One region of the Streptosporangium sp. NPDC050148 genome, then DNA from elsewhere that is predicted to be linked to it. Evidence: riboswitches for the same ligand, from Rfam matches in the RefSeq annotation. Region 1 holds a riboswitch; each other region holds the start of a gene.
The links. A riboswitch is a leader RNA that binds a small molecule or an ion and turns the genes downstream of it on or off. The one in region 1 is predicted to bind cyclic di-AMP.
Positions count from the first base shown of each region.

Region 2: it holds a riboswitch for cyclic di-AMP, as region 1 does, so the genes downstream of both, ACZ6RT_RS18220 (coiled-coil domain-containing protein) here and ACZ6RT_RS10420 (hypothetical protein) in region 1, are expected to answer to the same signal.
Region 3: it holds a riboswitch for cyclic di-AMP, as region 1 does, so the genes downstream of both, ACZ6RT_RS12105 (C40 family peptidase) here and ACZ6RT_RS10420 (hypothetical protein) in region 1, are expected to answer to the same signal.
Region 4: it holds a riboswitch for cyclic di-AMP, as region 1 does, so the genes downstream of both, ACZ6RT_RS07455 (C40 family peptidase) here and ACZ6RT_RS10420 (hypothetical protein) in region 1, are expected to answer to the same signal.

Region 1 is NZ_JBVJIA010000007.1:226,030-231,562, forward strand. Features, by position in the region: gene ACZ6RT_RS10395 (DUF998 domain-containing protein) at 1-136, opposite strand, end outside; gene ACZ6RT_RS10400 (putative quinol monooxygenase) at 300-584, opposite strand; gene ACZ6RT_RS10405 (hypothetical protein) at 748-1,065, shown strand; gene ACZ6RT_RS10410 (sugar kinase) at 1,168-2,115, opposite strand; gene ACZ6RT_RS10415 (DUF4253 domain-containing protein) at 2,460-3,236, shown strand; cyclic di-AMP (ydaO/yuaA leader) riboswitch at 3,456-3,601, shown strand; gene ACZ6RT_RS10420 (hypothetical protein) at 3,859-4,611, shown strand; gene ACZ6RT_RS10425 (alpha/beta fold hydrolase) at 4,696-5,533, shown strand, end outside.
Region 2 is NZ_JBVJIA010000014.1:178,607-184,139, reverse strand. Features, by position in the region: gene ACZ6RT_RS18235 (HD domain-containing protein) at 1-429, shown strand, start outside; gene ACZ6RT_RS18230 (DeoR/GlpR family DNA-binding transcription regulator) at 515-1,315, shown strand; gene galT (galactose-1-phosphate uridylyltransferase) at 1,312-2,391, shown strand; cyclic di-AMP (ydaO/yuaA leader) riboswitch at 2,463-2,599, shown strand; gene ACZ6RT_RS18220 (coiled-coil domain-containing protein) at 2,603-3,577, shown strand; gene ACZ6RT_RS18215 (hypothetical protein) at 3,933-4,493, shown strand; gene ACZ6RT_RS18210 (RNA ligase RtcB family protein) at 5,039-5,533, shown strand, end outside.
Region 3 is NZ_JBVJIA010000008.1:280,799-286,331, reverse strand. Features, by position in the region: gene ACZ6RT_RS12110 (helix-turn-helix domain-containing protein) at 929-1,129, shown strand; gene ACZ6RT_RS12105 (C40 family peptidase) at 1,234-2,283, opposite strand; cyclic di-AMP (ydaO/yuaA leader) riboswitch at 2,289-2,437, opposite strand; gene ACZ6RT_RS12100 (amino-acid N-acetyltransferase) at 2,773-3,435, shown strand; gene ACZ6RT_RS12095 (RDD family protein) at 3,652-4,764, shown strand.
Region 4 is NZ_JBVJIA010000005.1:239,629-245,161, reverse strand. Features, by position in the region: gene ACZ6RT_RS07465 (branched-chain amino acid aminotransferase) at 1-511, opposite strand, end outside; gene ACZ6RT_RS07460 (3-isopropylmalate dehydrogenase) at 686-1,732, opposite strand; cyclic di-AMP (ydaO/yuaA leader) riboswitch at 1,874-2,104, shown strand; gene ACZ6RT_RS07455 (C40 family peptidase) at 2,092-2,688, shown strand; gene serA (phosphoglycerate dehydrogenase) at 3,282-4,871, opposite strand; gene ACZ6RT_RS07445 (hypothetical protein) at 5,098-5,533, shown strand, end outside.

The DNA of each region.
Region 1 (5,533 bases):
GGCGCATCGGGTCGTAGCCGGCGCGGGTGGCCCCCTCGATCAGGAACGCGGTGACGAACAGGAGGCCGGCGGCCACTCCGCACAGGTAGGGAAGGGTGGCGCGTGGCGCCGTCGTGTTCTCTGCCGGGGTGCGCATCGATCCTCCTGCACGGGAGACGTCACGGTATCGGGGGAGAGGAACCGCCGGGTGCTTCCCAGGAACGCAGTATCCGCCTGCCGGACGGGCCGGAGCCAGTGCTCGGCCGTGACCTGAGCCCGTCCTGGGACCGGAACCTCCCCCGCGGTCCTCTTCCGGCCGATCAGGCGGGGCCGACCCCGGAGATCTGGTAGCGGGACACGTCGGCGTCGCGGATCATCGCGGACCGGTCGTCCTCCGGGCCGGAGCCCCGGAACGCCTCCAGGGCCTCCTCCGACTCCCACCGCTCGTAGACGTTGATCCGTCCGGTCTCGACGAGGTCGGCGCCGAGCGTGAAGTCGAGGCAGCCGGACGCGGCGCGGGCCTGCTCGACCACGGGCACGCACCCTCGCAGGTAGTCGTCCCGGGCGTCGGGGTCGACGCGGATCCAGCCTGAAACAATGATCATGCCGCCACCCTATGGCCCGCCACCGACAGGATCACCGCCGGACCGGAGCCGGTATGCAAGGGCTGACGCTTCCGTGCCGGTCGCGCATATCGGGCGCCCGCGGGGCACGTAGGATCCGACGGCCGGGCAGGTACGGCAGAGACGAGGACGGCGAGGGCGCGGTGTGAGTTTTGATCTCGGAGTCTGGCTCGGAACCGAACCGCTCACCGCGGCCGAGGCCCTCCGCCGGTACCTCCTCCGGACCGGGAGCGAGATCGCCTGCGGCGAGCCGAGCCCGGAGGTGGCGGCCTTCTACGAGGAGCTGACGTCGGTCTTCCCCGACCTGACCGCCGAGAACTACGCGACCTCGCCGTGGTCCGAGCCGTTGAGCGTGGGGGAGGACTTCGTGCTGATGAGCGCGGTCTTCCCCCGGGCCGGGGAGGTGTGCCGGGTCGTGCTGGAGATGTCCTGGCGGCACCCGCTGGTGATCTTCGAGCCGTAGGGGTGCCTCACGGGCCGTCGCGGGCCCTTCGCGTCGTACGGCGCGACGAGCCGGTCGGCGCCGGTCGGTGCGGGTCGGTGCCGGTCGGCGCGGTGAGGCCGCTCAGCGGCTGACTGCGTCGCCGGACGGGCGCAGCAGGCCGAGGTCGGAGCGGCGGGGGAGGCTCTCCCAGTCGCCGTCGGCGGTGACCGCGAAGGCCCCGGCGGCCGACGCCGTGGCCAGGCGCTCCTGTGGATCGGCTCCCGCGAGGGTCTCGGCGATCCAGCCCGCGGCGAAGGCGTCCCCGGCGCCCACCGGGTCGACCTCGGTGACCCGGTGCGGCTCGGCGTGCCGTACGACGCCGTCGGAGAGTTCCATCGCGCCCAGCGAGCCGCGCTTGACGAGGACGTGGCGCGGGCCGAGGTCGGCCAGGGCGCGGGCCAGGGCGAGCTGGTCGTCGCCCTCCACGACCAGCCGGGCCTCGGCCTCGGTCGCGAACATGACGTCCACCGTCGGGACGATCTCCCGCAGCACGGCGGACGCCTCGGCGGGCGTCCACAGTGCCCGGCGGTAGTTGACGTCCATCGACACGGTCACCCCCGCGTCGCGGGCCTCGGCGATCGCGGCCCGGACCGCCTCGGCGGCGGAGGCCGACAGGGCCGGGGTGATGCCGGTGACGTGCAGCACGCGGGCCGAACGGATCATCGAGGTGTCCAGGTCGGCCGGGCAGAGCCGGGATCCGGCGCTCGCCGAGCGGTAGTAGCGCACGTCCACCACCTCGGCCGTGCGCCTGCTCTTGATCATCAGGCCGGTGGGCGCGTCCGGGTCGACCCGCATCCCCCGTACGTCGACGCCCTCGCCCGCCAGCGTCGAGCGGAGCAGTTCCCCGAACTCGTCGTCGCCGACCCTGCCGATCCAGGCCGAGCGCCCGCCGAGCCGGGAGACGCCGATGGCCACGTTCGACTCCGCGCCCCCCACGCCCAGCCCGAAGTCGCGGGCGTGCCTGAGCGGGCCGGTGCGCCGCGCGCTGAACAGTGCCATGCTCTCGCCGAGCGTGACCAGGTCGGTCATGGAAGGGGCTCCTCACGCAGCGGGGTCGGTGATCGGTCGTACCCGGCCGCCCGCCGGTCCTCCCGGGATGATCCGGTACGCCGAATACCAGGTCAAGGGAGTGGATAGCGCTTTCTCGCGGCCATCGAGCAGCATAACGTCCCCTACCGGACGGCCGTCGAGCGGCATGGATCTTCCTCTAATTTTTGCTCGGTCCAGGGCACAACTGTCCCTCGGGGTGCTTGACAGGCCAAAATTGATCCGTGGTCAGGATCGGATCGGTAGAGATGAACGATTGCGAGCAGGGGAAGCTTCCGCCCGTTCTGCGCCAGTTGTTCGCCGACGGAGCCGACGGAGCTCGCGGGATGAGCGGAGGTGAGGGCAGGAGGCTCTCGGTGGACCTGCCGCCGGGTGAGCTGGTCTGGCCCGACCCCGGTTACGCTCAGCTCGCGATCCGTCACCGTCCGGCCTTCTGGCTCAGCGAGGTGACGGTCTCGGGGGAGTACTGGGCGCGGCTGCGGGCCGAGCACGAGCGGTCGGGGCTGTGGCCGGTGCTGCTGGAGGACTCCGTCCAGCCCTGGTCGGCCGGTCAGATCGCCCCGGACGCGGCGGCCGAGATCGACAACTACCACGTCGAGGCGTTCATGGCCGAGGTGTGGTCCGACTGGATCGCCAGGGCCCACGTCGACCAGCTCGAACTGCTCGACCCCTTCGGCCCGGAGTGCCCCGGCCCGGCCCCCGCGGGCAGGCTCGCCGCCGACCCCGGGGTGGTCGCGGACTGGTACGCGGGGATGGTGGCCGAGCGCAGGACGCCGCTCGGGCTCGTCGCGGTCGACCGCGGTGCCGACGCCCTGGCCGTCATGGGCTGGCAGGGCGCGCTGAACCACAACGAGTGGATGGTCCCGCTCGCGGCCGTCGTGCGCAGCTGGGAGGACAGGTTCGGGGTGCGGGTGGTCGGGATGGGGTTCAACACCCTCGACGTCAGCGTGGCGGCCCCGCCGACGACCTTCGAGCACGCCCTGCAGGTCGCCGCGGAGCACTGGACGTTCTGCCCCGACAGCATCATCCAGGGCGCGGGGACCCTCATCGACTACGCAGAGCAGATCAAGGGCAGGAACGCCTGGTCGTTCTGGTGGGACTGAGCCGTCCCGGGGCCGGGGGGCCGCGATCCCCGTAGCGGGCGGGCCTGTGGGGCCGCGAGACGCCCGTCCGAACAATCCCGGATGTTGAGTGCTTTAGAGGACTTTTTGCCAACAAGGTAGATCTTCTGGGGTTTTCGTGGTCTTTGCTTTGCTTTGTCTGGTTCTCGTGGGTAGTGTCCCCTGTTATCGGCCGGTGACCTGCCCTTCACAAGAGGGAGCGACCGCCCGACGTCGAATCCCGCAGGCCGGATGCCGCGGGAACCGGGGACCCATTTTCCGGGGTGAATCCGCCGCTCATGCGGCGGTAGGGCAACTCCACCGCCCGAACCCGTCAGCTAACCCGGTAGACGAGATGGAGAGGAGACCCCCTCATGGATGACCGCGTCACCGCGTCGGTGCACCCCCTGTCCGCGCCGACCACCTGAACCTTCCCCTGCCCCCCGTCCCCCATCCCCCGTACCTTTCGCGCCGCGCCTGATCGCGGCATTTCCAGGCAGCGCTCTGCGTAACGACTGGTTCGTCCGGTTACGCATTTTTTCCGACAGCGCGCCCTCGCCCGTGCGCCCCTTTTCGGCGTGTCGCACGCGGTAGCCCCGTTCCCTCGCGAAAGAGCCTTTCCCCCATGAGCCTCTTCTTTGGCATGCACAAGAACCGCCTGGCCGCCGCCGCCCTCGTCGGGGTGAGCGTGCTCGCCTCCGCGGGCGTCGCCTCCGCACTCCCCGCCTCTCCGTCCCTCGCCGCCGCCACCACCTCCGCGGTGAGCGGCCCCGAGGACGGCGTCGAGGCCGTCCTGCTCCACGGATCCACCCGCGCCTCCTACTTCTGGGACGACTCCTCCGGCCGCGCCGGGGACACCGGCCTGCCGGCCAGTGGCAAGCCGATGCAGAAGGGCATGATCGCCAGCCCGAGCTGGCCGCTGCTCACCGAGGGCTACATCCTCTACAAGGGCAAGCGGGCCAAGTTCTTCGTCGGCGACCGCGGCCCCGGGGTGCCCTCCAATCGCGGCATCATGCTCGACATCGACGCCAAGACCTTCGCCGACCTGACCGGCGGCACCTTCAACGCCGGCACGCTCGGTGTGGACGGCAACGGTGGCATGGGTCACATCGACGTCGAGTACGTGATCACCCGGTGGGGCGACGGCGTGGGCAGGAAGAACCACCCCGTGGCCTTCTCCACCGGTGCCTGGGGCCGCAAGGACCCCAACCCGGCCGATCCGCCCAAGACCGTGCTGGCCAAGTCCGGACGGCCGAAGAAGGTCACCGGGACCGAGCAGGTGAGCGCCGCGCCGATGTCGGCCAAGCCCAAGGTCATGGCCGAAGCCCTCTCCGCGGCCGGGCTGAGCGTGCGGGAGCCGGGCGCCGTCGTCTGGTAGCCGGTCGTCGCGACCGGCCCCGCCGGTGCCGGATCCTCTACAGAATGGCATTCTGTTTCGCAGGATCAACACGGTAGGAGTGCCATGACGACTCTGCGAACCCGGGCGAACGGCATCGAGATCGCCTACGACACCTTCGGCTCCCCCGAGGACCGCCCGCTCCTGTTGATCATGGGACTCGGTTCCCAGATGATCCACTGGGACGAGGACTTCTGCGGGCTGCTCGCCGGGCGCGGGCACCACGTGGTGCGTTTCGACAACCGTGACGTCGGTGAGAGCACCCACCTGCACGAGGCCGGAGCACCCGGACCCGGCTGGAACGGCCGGGTCCCCTACCTGGTCGGCGACATGGCCGACGACGCCGCGGGGCTGCTGGAGGCACTCGGCCTGGACTCCGCGCACGTGGTGGGCGTCTCGATGGGCGGGATGATCGCGCAGTCGCTGGCGATCCGCCACCCGCACCGGGTGCGCAGCCTCACCTCGATCATGTCCACCCCCAGCCCGCGGGCGGCGCCCCCGACCGAGGCCGCGATGGCCGCGCTCATGTCGCCGCCCTCGCCCGACCGCGAGGCGGCGATCCGGCGGGCCGTCGCGACCTGGGACGTCATCGGCTCACCCGGTTACCCGGCCGACCGCGAGCGGATCGCGAGGGTCGCCGCCCTTAGCTACGACAGGGCCTACGACCCGCCGGGCACCGCCAGGCAACTGGCCGCGATCATGGCCTCCGAGGACCGCGCCCCGCTGCTGGCGAAGCTGACGGTGCCGGCCCTCGTCCTGCACGGGGAGGACGACCAGCTCGTCCCGGTCTCCGGGGGGATCGCCACGGCCGAGGCGATCCCCGGCGCGCGCCTGCTCACCTTCCCCGGCATGGGCCACGACCTGCCCCGCGAACTCTGGACGGCCTTCGCCGACGCGATCGAGG
Region 2 (5,533 bases), on a different contig from region 1:
CACCCGGACCTGGTGCGGATGGCGGCCTGGTTCCACGACGCCGTCTACGACCCCCGCAACGCCGACAACGAGGAGCGCAGCGCCCGGCTGGCCGAGCGCGCGCTGCCGGAGGCGGGCCTGTCCCCCGAGGCGGTGGCCACGGTCGCCCGGCTGGTCAGGCTGACCGTCACGCACGACCCCGCACCGGACGACGCCGACGGGGCCGTGCTCTGCGACGCCGACCTGACGATCCTGGGCGCGCCGGAGGACGTCTACGCCGCCTACACCGCGGCCGTGCGCGAGGAGTACGCCTTCGTGCCCGAGGAGGCGTTCAGGGCCGGGCGGGCCGCGGTGCTGCGGTCGCTGCTCGCCCTCCCGGCGATCTTCCGCCTCGAGGGGCCGGAGGCTGCGGCGCGGGCCAACATCGAGGCGGAACTCGAACGGTTGTGAGCGGGCGGTTCACCATGTTCCAACACCCCCTCTCGGCCCTCGGCGTGGTAATTTGGTGGAATCTGGTGAATTAAGGGGAGTGACGATGCTCGCCCAGCAGCGGCAGCAGGCGATCCTGGAGAGGGTCCGCAGCAGCGGCGGTGTCAGGGTCGCCGACCTGGTCCGTGATCTCGGCGTCTCCGACATGACGATCAGGCGCGACCTGGAGGTGCTCGCCGAGCGGGGGCTGGTGGAGAAGGTCCACGGCGGTGCCACCGTGGCCGGGCCGGGCTCGACCGAGGAGCCGGGCTTCACCGCCAAGTCCGTGCGCCAGCAGGCCGAGAAGGAGACGATCGCCCGCACCGCCGCCGGGCTCGTCCGGCCCGCCACCGCCATCGCGCTCTCCGCGGGCACCACGACCTGGACGCTCGCCCACCACGTGGTCGACGTGCCCGAGTTGACCGTGATCACCAACTCGATCCGGATCGCCGACGTCTTCCACCGCTCCCCCAGGGCCGACCGCACGGTCGTGCTGACCGGCGGGGTCCGTACCCCCTCCGACGCGCTGGTCGGCCCGGTCGCGGTCGCGGCGGTCCGCGGCCTGCACGTCGACACCCTCTTCCTCGGCGTGCACGGGATGAGCCTCCGCGCCGGGTTCACCACGCCCAACCTGCTGGAGGCGGAGACCGACCGGGAACTGGTCGCCTCCGCCCGCCGCCTGGTGGTGACCGCCGACCACACCAAGTGGGGAACGGTCGGCATCAGCACGATCGCCGAGCTGTCCCAGGCGCACATCGTGATCACCGACTCCGGCCTGTCCGGCGAGGCACGCGAGGAGCTCGCCGCCTCGGTCGGCGAGCTGATCATCACAGAACCGCAGCAGGAGAGCGAGACCGCCACCCGATGAAACGCACCGCCACCCACCTGGCCGACGGCCGGGAGCTTTTCTATTTCGACCGGCGCGACGACGCGGACAGGGGTGCGGCCGACCTGCGCGACCTGCCGCCCCGGCCCGCCGCCTCCGAGCTGCGCTACGACCCGCTGACCGAGGAGTGGATCGCGGTGGCCGGCCACCGGCAGGGCCGTACCTTCCTGCCCCCGGCCAGTGAGTGCCCGCTCTGCCCGTCCGGTCCCGGCAACCTCACCGAGGTCCCCTCCCCCGACTACGACGTGGTGGTCTTCGAGAACCGCTTCCCCTCGTTCTCGGCCCAGCCGGGCGAGTACCCGCAGCCGGGCGGGCTGAGCGAGGTCCGGCCCGGGATCGGCCGCTGCGAGGTGGTCTGCTTCACCTCCGACCACGACTCCTCGTTCTCCCGCCTGTCGCCCGAGCAGGTCGAGCTGGTCATGGAGGCCTGGATCGACCGTACGGCCGAGCTGTCGTCCCTGCCGGGGGTGGAGCAGGTGTTCTGCTTCGAGAACCGGGGCTCGGAGATCGGCATCACCCTGGCCCACCCGCACGGGCAGATCTACGCCTACCCGTACGTGACCCCGCGCACCAGGCTGAACCTCGCGGCGGCCGGCCGCTACCGGGACCGCACCGGGGGCGACCTGTTCGCCGACGTCCTCGCCTCCGAGCGGGAGGCCGGGGTGCGGGTGGTGGCCTCCAACGAGCACTGGACGGCGTTCGTCCCGGCCGCCGCGCGCTGGCCGGTCGAGGTCCACCTCTACCCGCACCGGAGGGTCCCCGACCTGATCGGCCTGGAGTCGGCCGAGCGGGCGGCGTTCGGGCCGCTCTACACCGACGTGCTGCGCCGTCTCGACGGGCTCTTCGACATGCCGATGCCCTACATCGCGGCCTGGCACCAGGCACCGGTCAACACCGGCCGGGACCTGGCGTACGCGCACCTGGAGCTGTTCAGCATCCGCCGCGCGCCGAACAAGCTGAAGTACCTCGCGGGATCGGAATCGGCCATGGGGGCCTTCGTGAACGACGTGCTGCCCGAGGAGACAGCACATCTACTGCGCTCCATTGTCACGAGCTGATCACCGATAGGTCTCGTTTGAGGTCGCGTGACCTGGGGTTTACCACTACTATCCTTCCCACATCGGCTGTAGCAGCCGATATGCCTAATCCCAGGCGCCTCGCCCGGGAGCCGGGGAACCACCGCACCTGGGGTGAAACCACTTCGGTGGAAGGGCATCCTCCAGCCCGAACCCGTCAGCTAACCCGGTAGGCGGAAGGAGAGGAGAGTTCGTGGCGGCCTCGTCCCCCACGTTCCGTCGCCATGCCGCTCTGGTCCTCTGCGTGGGCTCGATCGCCGCGTTCACCCTCGGCGCTCCCACCGCGGGAAGCGCCGACCCCAAACCGTCCGAGGCCGAGCTCCGCGCCGACCTGGTCAAGCTCAACAAGAGGATCGACGCGCTGATCGAGACCTACGCGGCCAAGCGCGAGTCCCTCAACAAGGCGGAGAAGGCCGAGGCCGTGGCCAAGCAGAACCTGCGCAGGGCCGAGGAGGTCTACGCCGAGAACGAGAAGCAGGTCGACTCCATCGTCCAGCTCCACTACCAGAGCAGCATCGGCGGCCTGCCCGCCCTGCTGTTCGCCGACGACATCGGCGGCGCGGCGGTGATGGAGCAGCTCACCGCCGAGCAGAGCGCCCACCTGCAGGGGTTCGCCCAGAGCGTGGAGCGCAGGAAGAGGTCGGCCGAGACCGCCGCCCGCCTCACCGACGACATCGCCGAGGAGGCCAAGGAGGTCCAGGAGCGGCGCGAGGAGGCCGAGGACCTGATCGAGGAGATCAAGGACAAGCTCGACAAGCTGGTCCCCACCGGTTCGGGCCGCCGCTCCGACGGCAGCTGGGCCCCACAGCTGCCCACCGGCGCCGACAACATCACCGACCGGACCCGGATCATGCGCGAGGCGATCAAGAGGCGCTTCGACCTGCCGTACTCGGTCGGCTGCTACCGGGCCGCGAACGACGGCGGCGAGCACCCGCTGGGCCGCGCCTGCGACTTCATGATGAGCACCGGCGGCACGATGCCCACGGCCGCCAACCTCAGGCTCGGTGACGAGATCTCCGCCTGGGCCATCAAGAACAAGGCCAGGCTCGGGGTGAAGTACGTGATCTGGCGCCAGCGCATCAACCACGGCTCCGGCTGGAGGGCCATGTCCAACCGCGGCGGCGTCACCGCCAACCACTTCGACCATCCGCACATCTCGATGTACTAGCGCTGCGACGGACTGACCTGCGATTTCTCGGCCACCTACACCTCTTGGGGCATGTTCAGGGCACTTCGTCCCGTCGCCCGTGCGTCTTCGACCGTCTGTTTCGTGCGGTCCTCGCCGGAGGCGCCGGGTGCGCGCAGCGCCCGCAGGGTGACCCCGGGACCGGCGTGATAGCACATTCCGGCTCCGTAGGCCATGTCCCGTCCGGGATGCTCGGCCCGGCGTGCGGGGGGTCGATCCGCCGAACGGCACATGGGAACCGACGGGGCCCGGCGGCAGGGTTGAGGCATGGCGGCACGGCACCCTTTCCGGGATCGCCGGAGCAGGCCTCACCCTCACACCTCAAGGAGCCGTTGACATGAGATCCGCAATGATCCGGGCAGGGGTCACCGCCGTCGCCCTGTCGCTGGCCACGGTCGCGACGATCGGTACATCGGCCTCGGCCGCGTCGCCCGCGACGAGCAAGGACCCCCGGTGGCACGTGTCCGGCACGGCGAAGATCCACTTCGAGCCGGCGGCCGACGACGACATCACCTTCACCATCACCGCACGCGGCGTCTTCACGGAGGCCGAGGGCATCGTCAAGGTCGACCACTACCTCGCCGACGGCAACGGCGGGGGATTCGAGGCGGAGGTGGACTGCCTCGTGGCGGGTGGCCCGGTCGCGACGGTGACCGCCGTCATCACCACCTCCACCTCGTTCCCGGTCGGTACCCGGGTCGCGGTCAGCGTGTACGACGGCGGGACGGACAGGTCCGGCGGCGGTCGTGATCGGATCGGCTGGAACTGGTCGGTACCGACCGGCACGGTGCAGCCCTGTACGGCTCCCGCGACGTTCGCCACCGTCGAGCGGGGCGGGTTCACCGTCGTCGGCAAGGGCTGGCCCACACCTCCCGCGCAGACCGGCACGGGGAGGTAGCGCGCCACGGCCGGCTCGTCCGCATGCCGCACGGGCGGCGTTCACCGAGCCGGTACCGCGGTAGGGCCGGGTTCGGCGACCGGTGGTGAGAGGGTGGTCCTCACCTGACCGGGCCGGCGAGCCGTCTCGGCTCGTACCGCATCGCCTCCACCGGAAGGCCGGATCCGCCGGTGCACGTGCGGGCATCCGGCGGGGTCCCGGTTCGACGGTCTCCGGTGGACATACGGGCCCGTACGTGTCCGTACGGCCGAAAACCGCTTGCCCCGGGGGAACGGGCTCGGGGAACGTGGTGTCCATGACGCTCTGACGGACGGTCCCCTGTCGCTCCTGTCACCCCCAGTCATCCCGACATGTCACGGCGCCGGCTCGTTCCGCGACGCCGTCATCCCGTATGCCCCCGCCAAGGTAAGAGAGCCTTTTTGTCCCAGCAGCCCTCCCAGCAGCCCTCCCGGCGGGAGTCCCGGGAGTCCCCGCCGCCCGCCGCGGCCCCGGGTCCGGCCCCTGGTCCGGAGCCGGGTCCGGGTCCGGGTCCGGCCACCGTCAGTGTGTTCGCCTCCCCCGCGAGCTGGATCGAGTCCGACGCCCTCGCGCAGTGCCACCAGGTGGCCGCGCTCGACGGCATGATGCACGTCGCCGCCATGCCGGACCTGCACCCCGGCAAGGGCGCCCCCATCGGGGCCGCCATGACCTCCACCGTGCTGTACCCGTTCCTGGTGGGCTCCGACATCGGCTGCGGCATCGCCGTGTTCCCCATCAGGCTGAAACGCGCCGTCCCCGAGAGGCTCGCCGCCCGCTTCCCCGACCTCGATCGCGCGCTGGACCCCGAGCGGGACGCCGGCGACCCGGCCTGGGCCGTGGTGAAGGGCGACATCCCCGCCGGTCACGCCGAGGGCCTCGGGACGGTCGGCCGGGGCAACCACTTCGTCGAGCTGGCCCGGATCGGGACCGTCTTCGAGCCGGGCCACGCGAGCCGTCTCGGACTCGCCGAGGGCGACCTGGTCCTCGTCGTCCACAGCGGTTCCCGGGGGCTGGGCGAGCGG
Region 3 (5,533 bases), on a different contig from region 1:
CCCCCCCCCCCCCGCCCGGAGCACGATCATGTCCCCGGCCGGGCGCTGTGCCGCGCCCGGGCGGAAGCGCGCCTTCGGGCCCTCGGACGGCACCAAGGCACCCAAGGCACCCAAGGCACCCACCGCATCCCCGGCGCCACGGCGTCCCGGGTCTCCCGTCGATCCATCCGGGCTCCAGGGGAGCGGAACGGGGCGACACGGCCCGGACGGCGACCCACCGGCCGGGCGTCGCGCATCGGCGGCGGCCACGCTCCCGCGGCCGGAGGTGTGCCCGTAAGGGGCGGGGGAACCGGGAGCGGAAGGGCAGGATCCCGGCCCCCGAAAACGGCGGTGCTCGCGTCCCTTCGTGCCATGCGGACGAGTTTCCGCATGGTGTAGAAACTCCCTTTCCAGCACGCCCGATATTACGGCATGCGGATGGCCGTGCATGAAACTCCGCAAATGCCGCAAAGAGCCGAGGTGGCCCACCATTTCATGGTTTTTACGTCACGCCGTCAAGGCGGCGAGGGACGTGACCACCGCCGCACCGGCGGAACAGGGGCCGATTTCCCGAAAAATACGGGCCTGTACGCGCGTCGCGAACCCGGCGTCCGGAGGGCCGCGGGACCTGCCGATCCGGCAAAATCTTGTTCTGTGAAGATGCCGGTCGCCGCAGCCAGGGGACGGTTACGGGTCCACGCCCGAGGCAGATCATGACTTAACCGCAAAGGCGCTGACATATCATGAGTACTTCACGTATGGCCTGCTATGTCAATAGTGCGGCAACGCCATGAAGGGCGGAACTTGACGACCTTTGAACAAGGCGTTTACCGTTCCTGGCGGGCGGTATTCATTCATGGTGCCTTAGGCCCGGTTTCCAGAGTGGGGGGAGTGACTCTTGATGGCATATCCGGAAGTGGATTCGCGCCATGGCGACAGCCCCCTGGGCATGGGCGATATCGGTCTCAGCGCCGACGACCTCGTGCTGCTGGCTGAGCTCGCCAAGGGCGTCACCGTCGACAGGGTGGGCCGCAGGCTCGACATCAGCGGCCGGACCGTCAGGCGCAGGCTCAGGGGCATCTGCGACCGCATCGGCGTCGCCACGGCGATCGAGGCCGTGGCCTGGGCGGCCCGCCGCCGCCTGATCTAGCCGGCCGCCGCCCGGATTCAGCCGCCCGCTCCGCCCGTCCGTCCTCGGCCGAGGCTCGATCCCGCGCCGGGTGGGCGCGGGACGCGTCGAACGGGTGGTGGCGGTCAGCCGGCGATGCGCACGCCTCCCACGAAGGGCCGGTTGTCGATCGTGGTGATGTGGATGACGTCACCGGTCCGGGGGGCGTGGACCATCAGGCCCGCGCCGATGTAGATCCCGACGTGGTGCAGGTCGCTGTAGAAGAAGACGAGATCGCCCGGGCGCAGCTCGCTCCGGGAGACGCGCGTGCCCGCGGTCCACTGGTCCCCGGTGTAGTGCGGCAGGCTGATCCCGACCTTCTGGTAGGCCCACATGACCAGCCCGGAGCAGTCGAAGGAGTCGGGCCCCTCGGCGCCCCAGACGTACGGCTTGAGCTGCTGGGTCAGCGCCCAGCGGGCGGCCTCGGCCCCCTTGCCGCTGCCCACGATGGGCGCGTCGACCTTCACCCGGGCGCCACGGTTGCCGATGGCCTGGGCGCGTACCTCCTTGAACAGGTCGCTCTCCACCCGCGCGACCAGCCGCTCGATCTTGGCGCGCTTGGCGCCGATCTCCGTCAGCAGCTTCTTGACCTCGGAGGTCCTGGCCTTGGCACCGGCCTGCGCCCGCTCCGCGGCCTCGATCGCCCGGCCCACCTGGGCGACCTCCTCGCTCTGCTGCTGCTGCAGGGCGTAGCTGGTGGTGGCCTGGTCGAGGAAGTTGTCGGGGTCGGACGTCTGGGTGAGGGTGAGCCCGGCGTTCAGGCCGCCCGACATGTAGCTGCTCTGTGCCAGCAGGGCGGCCTTGGTCCGCCGCGCCGCCAGCTCGGACTCGCTGGTGGCCAGGGTCTTCTTGGCGCTCTCCGCGGCACGCTGCGCCTGCTTGAGCTTGACCCGCTCGCCGTTGTACTGCTCGGCGAGCGTCTCGATCTCGTTGTGCAGCTTCTCGGCCTGCGCGGCCAGTTGCTTGAGGCTGGGCTCGGGGTCGGCGGAGGCCGCGACCAGCGGGGTGCCCAGGGTGAGGGTGGCGAACGCCAGGCCGATCACCACCATGCGGTGGCGGAGCCCTCGCGGCGCGCGTCGTGGACGGTGGGCGTCGCCACCCGCCTGGTCTCCTCCGCGGTCGCGCGTGCGCTTCACCAATGGACTCCTCTCCTCGGCCGCCTACCGGGTTAGCTGACGGGTTCGGGCCGGAGGGCAGCCCTACCGGGTGCGCCGGTGGCACTCGGATTCACCCCGGGGGACTCGGGTGGGTCCCCGGTTCTCCCTGCGGGAGATTCGGCGGGTCAGGCTTTTCACATCTCTGACATCGAGGACGGAGATTAGTCCACCCCTGGTTCCTGCTCAACCAGAACTTCGAATTCAGTAGAGGTTTCGCAACTGAAATGTCACGGACGGATCACATCTCAAAATGATCACTGAGGCCTTTACGGGCCCTTTGCCCAGGGGTTCATCGGGCCCGAGGGGGTCCGCCCAGCTCCGGGACCGTACCGAAGATGAAATGCGACACACTTCGACTCCCGATGCCCAGCGTGGTAATGGGACTACCAAGGGTCATGAGAGGGGGGTGGTGCGCGAGTTAGGGGTGAGCCGTAATGGGGGGACGGCGAGGACGTACGCTGATCGGTCATGGAGCAGGTTGCGGAACAGTCTCCGGCGCCGGTCGTGCGCGCCCCCGCCGAGGCAGGAAGCGGTGGTGAATCCCGGACCGGCACGGAGCGGGAGGGGCCGCCGGAGGCGGCCGGCGTCACCGTCCGGCGTGCCCGCACCCCGGACGTCCGCGCCATCCGGCGCCTGGTCGACACCTACGGCGGCGCGGGACCTCGCCTGCTGGAGAAGGCCACCGTCACCCTGTACGAGGACGTCCAGGAGTTCTGGGTCGCCACCGACGAGCACGGGGAGGTGGTCGGCTGCGGGGCGCTGCACGTCCTGTGGGAGGACCTGGCCGAGATCCGCACCGTCGCCGTCGACCCCGCCCGCCGGGGGGCGGGGATCGGTCACCGCATCGTCTCCGCGCTGCTGCGCACCGCCGTCGAACTCGGCCTGCGCCGCGTCTTCTGCCTGACCTTCGAGGTGGACTTCTTCGCCCGGCACGGGTTCCTGGAGATCCAGGGCACCCCCGTCGCCCCGGAGGTGTACGCCGAACTTCTCGCCTCCTACGACGAGGGCGTCGCGGAGTTCCTGGATCTGGAGCACGTCAAGCCCAACACCCTGGGCAATACGCGGATGCTGCTGCATCTGACACGTGAGCCCGACGTGAGTGACTTTAGAGCTGACACAACGGAAAGGTGACTGTTGTTGCCTATGTCGATACCTTGTGCTGCAGCAAGCATGTGAGTCTGACATCTGCCACATGCGCAGTCTAAGTGAGGTGACGCGGTGAGCACCGGACAGCCGCCGTATCCACAGGATGATCCCGACCGCGATCGCACACCGTCGGGGCAGCCTGAATACGGACAGCACAACGCGGGTCGAGCCGCTGGTGAACTCGACCCCGACATAACGGTCGTGGGATATCGGTCGGAGGCCTCACAGCCGAACACCGGTCCTGGACAGGCCCAGGGCTACGGCCAGCAGGGCTACGGGCAGCAGCCCGGTTACGGCCAGCAGGGCTACGGCCAGCAGCAGGGGTACGGCCAGCAGGGCTCGACCGGCGGGTACGGGCAGCAGCCCGGCTACGGCCAGTCCTCCCACGAGCAGCCGGGCTACGGTCAGCAGGGCGGCACCGGCGGCACGGGCGGCTACGGCCAGCCCGGCTACGGCCAGCAGGGCGGCACCGGCGGGTACGGGCAGCAGCCGGACTACGGCCAGCAGCCCGGCTACGGCCAGCAGGGCGGCACGGGTGGCTACGGCCAGCCGGGTTACGGCCAGCAGGGCGCGACCGGTGGCTACGGACAGCAGCCGGACTACGGCCAGCAGCCCGGCTACGGCCAGCAGGGCTACGGGCAGCAGTCGTCCCAGCCCGGGTACGGCCAGCAGCCCGACTACGGTCAGCAGGGCTACGGTCAGCAGGGCGGGTACGGCCAGCAGCCGGACTACGGCCAGCAGGGCTACGGTCAGCCGGCGTACGGCCAGCAGGGCTACGGACAGCCCTACGGCGGCGTTCCCGGCGCTCCGGCGCCGCTCGCCGAGTGGTGGCAGCGTCTGGTGGCACGGCTCATCGACGGGATCATCCTGGGGATCCCGACGTTCATCATCAGCGCCGTGCTGGCCGCCGTCATCGTCACGTCCCCCAGCTTCGACAGCACGACCGGGACCCTGGACGCGGGAGGCGGCTTCTTCCTCGCCACCCTGCTCACGTCCCTGCTCGCAGCGGCGCTGTACTTCGCCTACGAGTTCTTCATGACGACCAGGAGCGGGCAGACCGTCGGCAAGATGGTCATGGGCATCAAGATCGTGCCCGTGGGCAACGTCGTGCCGCCGGGCGGGCTCAGCAACGCCGTCGCGCTCAAGCGGGCCGGCGTGTTCTTCGGCCCGCAGTTCCTGTCCTGGGTGCCGTTCCTGAACTGGATCGTGCGCATCTTCTCCCTCCTGAACGTCCTGTGGCTGCTCTGGGACCAGCCCCTGCACCAGGCTCTGCACGACAAGGTGGCCGACACGGTCGTCGTGAAGATCAAGTAGTTCCCCCGAAGAGACGGGACCGGTGGTTCGACCGCCGGTCCCGTTCTTCGTGCGAGGGCCTTCGTGCGCGTCCCGCGACACCAGGGGCGTCGACGCGACGCGACGCGATCCCGACCCCGCGACCCCGGACCCCGGACCCCGTGATCCCTGACGCGAGGTTCCTGACGCGAGCCCCTTCCGGCCCGGTCCTCCGAAAGCGGCCCTTCCGGTCCGGCCCTTCGAAAGCGACCCTCGGAGGCGGCCTTTCGAGCCCGCCCCTCAAGGCCCGCCCCTCAAGGCACGGCCCTCGGGACGCCGGCCTCGCCCCGGCCCCCGGCGCCCCCGCCCCCGGCTCCCGCACACGCGCCTCCCGCCGCCCTCTCGCGTACGGCTTCGCACCCGGCCTCCAGCACGCGCGGCGTCCTCCATGAGCCCTCGCCGCGACCCCGCCCCCGGGCCTCCTGCCCCGAGCCTTCCGCCCCCCGGGCCTTCAGGCGCGTGGGCCTTCCCGCGGACCTCCTCGTCCCCATGGCGTCGTCCAGTCCCCACGGCGTCCTCCACGGACCCTGACGCGCGGCCTTCCCACGCCCGTTCTCACGCGTCCACACGCGCGGGATTTCACGCACACGCCTTGATGCACTCGCCTTCACAGGCGCGTCTTGACGCACTCGGCTTCGTCGGGGCCGGAAAACGAGAACCCCGAGGAGCCCTAACGGCCGGGCCGGGCGGGACGCCGTGGACACGCGAACCCATTTACTCCCGGACGCGGGACGACTTATGACCGTCCCTT
Region 4 (5,533 bases), on a different contig from region 1:
CGATGACCATGTACCGGTAGGTCCTGGAAGGGTAGTTGACACCGAGCGCGGGCTGCGTGGCGATCATGAAGGGGCGCAGGTAGAGGCTGTGCCCCGGGGTGGTGGGGACCCAGTCACGGTCGGTCTGGACGAGCAGCTCCAGCGACTCGACGAACGTCTCCTCGGGCAGCTCGGGCATGGCCATCCGCAGCGCCGAGGCGTTGAACCGGGCGGCGTTGGCCTCCGGCCGGAAGATCACGATGGCGCCGTTCTCCTGGCGGTAGGCCTTGAGACCCTCGAAGAGCTCCTGCCCGTAGTGGAAGACCGAGGTCGCCGGGTCGAGGACGAGCGGCCCGTACGGCGTGAGCCGGGCGTCGTGCCACCCCTCCCCCTCGGTGTAGTCGATGGAGATCATGTGGTCGGTGAAGACCTGGCCGAACCCCGGGCTCGCCATTACCTGCTCACGCTCGTCCGTGGTGCGAGCGTGGTCGGAGAGCTGCACGTCGAAGCTGAGCTTCTGAGCGGTGGTCATGACGCGGATCCTTCTCTTGGTGTCTGGCTTACCCTTGCGTCCATTCTGCGTTGGACCGGGTAACGGGAAACTACTGCATCGATAGCGAAAACCGTCAGCGGGGCGGAAAAACCAAAACGCGCCCGGCGGCTCGGTGAGCCGCCAGGCGCGTCTGGGTCGAGGTGGGCGGCTTCCTCAGCCGGCTACTCGGGCGGTGATGTCGTCGCCGATCTCGCGGGTGGTCCGGCCGGTCCGGCCGGTCGGCCGCTCGGCCAGGTCGTCGGCGACGGCCCGCTCGACCCGGACGGCCTCGGAGTCCAGGCCCAGGTGGTCCAGGAGCATGGCGACCGACAGGATCGTGGCGGTCGGGTCGGCCTTGCCCTGGCCCGCGATGTCGGGGGCGCTGCCGTGGACCGGCTCGAACATGCTCGGCGCGGTGCGGTCGGGGTTGACGTTGCCGCTGGCCGCCAGGCCGATGCCACCGGCGATCGCCGCGCCGATGTCGGTGAGGATGTCACCGAAGAGGTTGTCGGTGACGATCACGTCGAAGCGCCGGGGCTGGCTGACGAAGAACATCGAGGCCGCGTCGACGTGGCAGTAGTCGGTCTGGACGTCCGGGTACTCCCGGCCGACCCTCTCGACGGTGCGGGCCCACAGGTCACCGGCGTAGGTGAGCACGTTGGTCTTGTGGACCAGGGTGAGCCTCCTGCGGGGACGCGACAGCGCCTTGTCGAAGGCGTAGCGCACCACGCGCTCGACGCCGAAGGCGGTGTTCAGCGACTCCTGGGTGGCGATCTCGTGCGGGGTGCCGTGGCGCATGACGCCCCCGGCTCCGGCGTACGGACCCTCGGTGCCCTCGCGGACGACGATCATGTCGATGTCCTCCGGCCGGACCCCGCCCAGCGGGGTCTCCACCCCGGGGAAGAGCTTGACCGGCCGCAGGTTCACGTAGTGGTCGAGCCGGAAGCGGAGCTTGAGCAGCAGGTCGCGCTCCAGCACGCCCGGGGGCACGCTGGGGTCGCCGACCGCCCCGAGCAGGATCGCGTCGTAGCCGCGCAGCTCCTCCAGGACGACGTCGGGCAGCGTCTCACCGGTCTCGTGGTAGCGCTTGGCGCCGAGATCGTAGGTGGTGGTCTCCACCTTCGTGCCGACCGCTTCGAGGACCTTCAGCCCTTCGGTGACGACCTCGACCCCGATCCCGTCCCCGGGGATGACCGCCAGGCGGATGTTACGCGAATCCATGGGGTCACCCTACCGGGCCGTCTCGGTGCTTGAACACCGGTCTCACGCCTCGGACGGAATTTCCCTCGGGGACATCTGATCACTTTGCCCGTCTTTATCCTGTGTTGACCGTTTCGTGAGGTTTCGTTATGGTCCTCACCGTTCACGTTGATGCCTAATTCGTACGGATCATCCCTTATCGATGCGTACGGAGCCGGGGAACCACTCTTTCCGGGATCGTCCCGGGCCCCGGGAACCCCGCTCCCGACCGGAGCGCGTTCCCGGCCGCCCGCGACGGGATCCCTCGGGGCGAATCGGCGCGCCCGCGCGCCGTAGGGCGGCCTCCACGCCCGAGCCCGACAGCTCACCCGGCAGGCCCTATGGAAGGAACGACCCTGTACGGCAAGATCTGTTCGCGCGTCGCGTCCGTCCTCGTCGCCGGGACCGCGGTGTTCGCGACCCCGGCCACCGCGCTGGCCGCCTCGCCCCTGCCCGCCCCCGCGCCTCCCGCGCTCGGCATGCCCGCCCTGAAGGGCGCCCTGCGGGCCGCGTCCCTGCGTCCCGCCTGGCAGAAGGCCCTGAGCTGGGCCATGTCCAAGCGCGGCACGCCGTACGCGTGGGGCGGCACCGGCCGCGGCGGCTTCGACTGCTCCGGGCTGATGCTCCGCGCCTACGGGGCCGCCGGGATCGCGTTGCCCCGCATCGCCTCCGAGCAGTACGAGGCGTTCTCCAGGAAGATCGCCTGGAAGGACCTCAGGCCCGGGGACCTGGTCTTCTTCCGGGGTCTCGGGCATGTCGGAATGATCACGAAGCCCGGGTACATGGTGCACGCCCCGCGGAGCGGGGACGTGGTCAAGGAGGAGCGGCTCGCCTCATGGCGGCGCGCCTCCTTCGTCGGCGGGGTGCGCCCCGACCCCGAGGGGGTCGAACTGGCCGAGCGGATCGAGCACGCGACCGGATCCGCCGTCGGCGGGTGAGCCCCCGCGGCTCCGCCGCGAGCGTCGCGGAGCCGTCCGCCCCGGCCGGCCCGGCCCGGACCGGCGCACGGCCGTGACCGGGCAGGTGGCCGATAGGTGGCCGACAGGGTCAGCGGGTGGGCGCGCCACCGTTGTCGCGGCGGTCCAGGGCGGTCTGGATCGCGTCGGCCGCCTCGTCCTCGTTCTCGTCCGGGCGGTTCCAGGAGTACATCTCGTACATGGTGAGTCTCGTCTCGGTCGCGGGTGAGCTGTGAAGGTGGCCGAGACTCCGGTCAGGACTCGGACCGGGCCCGATGCCCCGGTCCGGGTCACGGACCGGTGGGCGGAGGGCTCGGAGCCGGCGATCGCCACGGCACCGTGGCGGGCCGCCGGCCTGCCCTGTCAGGCCCCGCCGCGGCGGGTGCGGAGTGCGAGAACACCCGGCGCATCTTCATCAGGTTACCCGGTGACGAAAGGGTCGTCTCGCCCCGCGTACACACTTCTCACATGTCGAGACGGCGAGCGGGTGCCGGCCCGGTCCCGGACGGTCCGTCCGGGAGCGGGCCGCGGCGCGCCGCGGCCACCCACGAAGGGGACCCGGCGGACCGGGACGGTCAGTCGGTCAGGTCGACCGAACGGCCGCTGTCGGCACCGATCTCCGCGCCGATCTGGTCGACCACGTCGGCCGGGATGGCGGTGTCGACGGTGAGCGCGATCAGGGCCTTGCCGCCCTTGACGTCCCGGGCCACCTGCATCGAGGCGATGTTGATCGAGTGGTCGCCCAGGATGCGGCCGACCACGCCGACGATGCCGGGACGGTCGGTGTAGGTGAAGAACGACAGGTGGTCGGTCGGCTCGATCTCCATCTGGTAGCCGTTGACCTCGACGATCTTCGTGATCTGCCTCGGCCCGGACAGGGTGCCGGAGACCGAGACCGCGCGGCCGTCGGCGAGCACGCCGCGGACCGTCACCACGTTGCGCCAGTCGGGGCTCTCCGAGCTGGTGATCAGCTCGACCGTGACACCGCGGTCCTTGGCCAGCAGCGGGGCGTTGACGTAGGTGACCGAGTCCTCGACCACGTCGGTGAAGACGCCCTTGAGGGCGGCCAGCTCCAGCACCCGGACGTCGTGGGAGGCGATCTCGCCGCGCACCTCGACGTCGAGCCTGGTGGCGACCTCACCGGCGAGCGCGGTGAACACCCGGCCGAGCTTCTCGGCCAGCGGCAGGCCCGGCTTGACGTCCTCGGCGACGGCGCCGCCCTGGACGTTGACCGCGTCCGGCACGAACTCCCCGGCCAGGGCGAGCTTCACGCTCCGCGCGACCTGGGTGCCGGCCTTCTCCTGGGCCTCGTGGGTCGAGGCGCCCAGGTGCGGGGTGACCACGACCTGGTCCAGCTCGAAGAGCGGGCTGTCGGTGACCGGCTCCTTGGGGAACACGTCGATGCCGGCGCCGGCGACGCGGCCCTCCTTGATCGCGGAGTAGAGGGCGTTCTCGTCGATGATCCCGCCGCGGGCGACGTTGATCAGGCGCACGTTCGGCTTGACCTGGTGCAGCTCCCGCTCGCCGATGAGGCCGATGGTCTCCTTGGACTTGGGCAGGTGCACGGTGATGAAGTCGGCCTCGCGCAGGGCCTCCTCCAGCGAGACCAGGCGGACGCCCATCTGCGCGGCGCGGGCCGGCTGCAGGTAGGGGTCGTAGGCGATCAGCTCGACGCCGAACGGCTGGAGGCGCTGCGCGACCAGCTGGCCGATCTTGCCGAGGCCGAGGATGGCGACGACCTTCTCGTCCAGCTCCACGCCGGTGTACTTCGAGCGCTTCCACTCGCCGCCCTTGAGCGCGGAGTGGGCCTGGGCGACGTTGCGGGCGGAGGCGAGGATCAGGGCCACGGTGTGCTCGGCGGCACTGGTGATGTTGGAGGTGGGCGCGTTGACGACCATGACGCCGGCCTTGGTGGCCGACTCCACGTCGACGTTGTCCAGGCCGACGCCGGCGCGGGCGACCACGCGGAGCCGGGGGGCGGCGGCGATCGCCTCGGCGTCCACCTGGGTGGCGCTGCGCACGATCAGGGCGTCCACGTCCGCGAGGGCGGGCAGGAACTGGGCGCGGTCGGCGCCGTCGGTGTGGCGGACTTCGAAGTCCGCGCCCAGAACCGCGAGACCGGCCTCGGAGAGTTCCTCGGCGACCAGTACGACGGGCTTGTTCACAGGCAGATCCTTACTAGGCGGTGAGGTGCACGGACCTCACGTAGTCTATCGGCGCTTGTGAACGCGTTCACGAGTGTCCCGCGATCCGAGACGGGGTAGGCCGTGACCGGGGGGCGCTACCCGCCGCCGTCGCATCCCATGCCTGCAAAATTCAACTTGGTATTGATCCCAAGAAAACTTCGCGATTACCCTGATAAGCCGTGGTCCACTACCTATCGTTCCTCATATGAGCATCGGGAACCCCGCTCTCGGCACCGTGCTCGCCCAGCACGGCGAGCCGCACCGGCTGCTGGCCGCGCTCGCGGAATGGGGACTCCTGGTCGCCGTGCGACCCGACCGCTCCGTCGTGCTCGGCACGACCCAGGCGGGTGAGCGTGTCCTGCTCGGATACACCTCGGCGGACACCTACGCGCGGCACCGTGGCAGCCACTCGTTGTCGGCCTGCGACGCCGACACCGTCCTCGACATCCAGCGCGTCACCGGCGTGCGGGAGATCGTGATCGACGCGGCCGGGCCGGCCGCCGCGGCCGTGCCGATCGAGGACCTCCAGCGCTACCTGCTCTCGACGCGCAGCGGGCCCACCCCCGCGCTGTCGAGCGCGACCCCCACCGCGTACGCGACCGGGGCGATGGCCACGGTCTCGCGTTCGGCGCCCGCGCTTC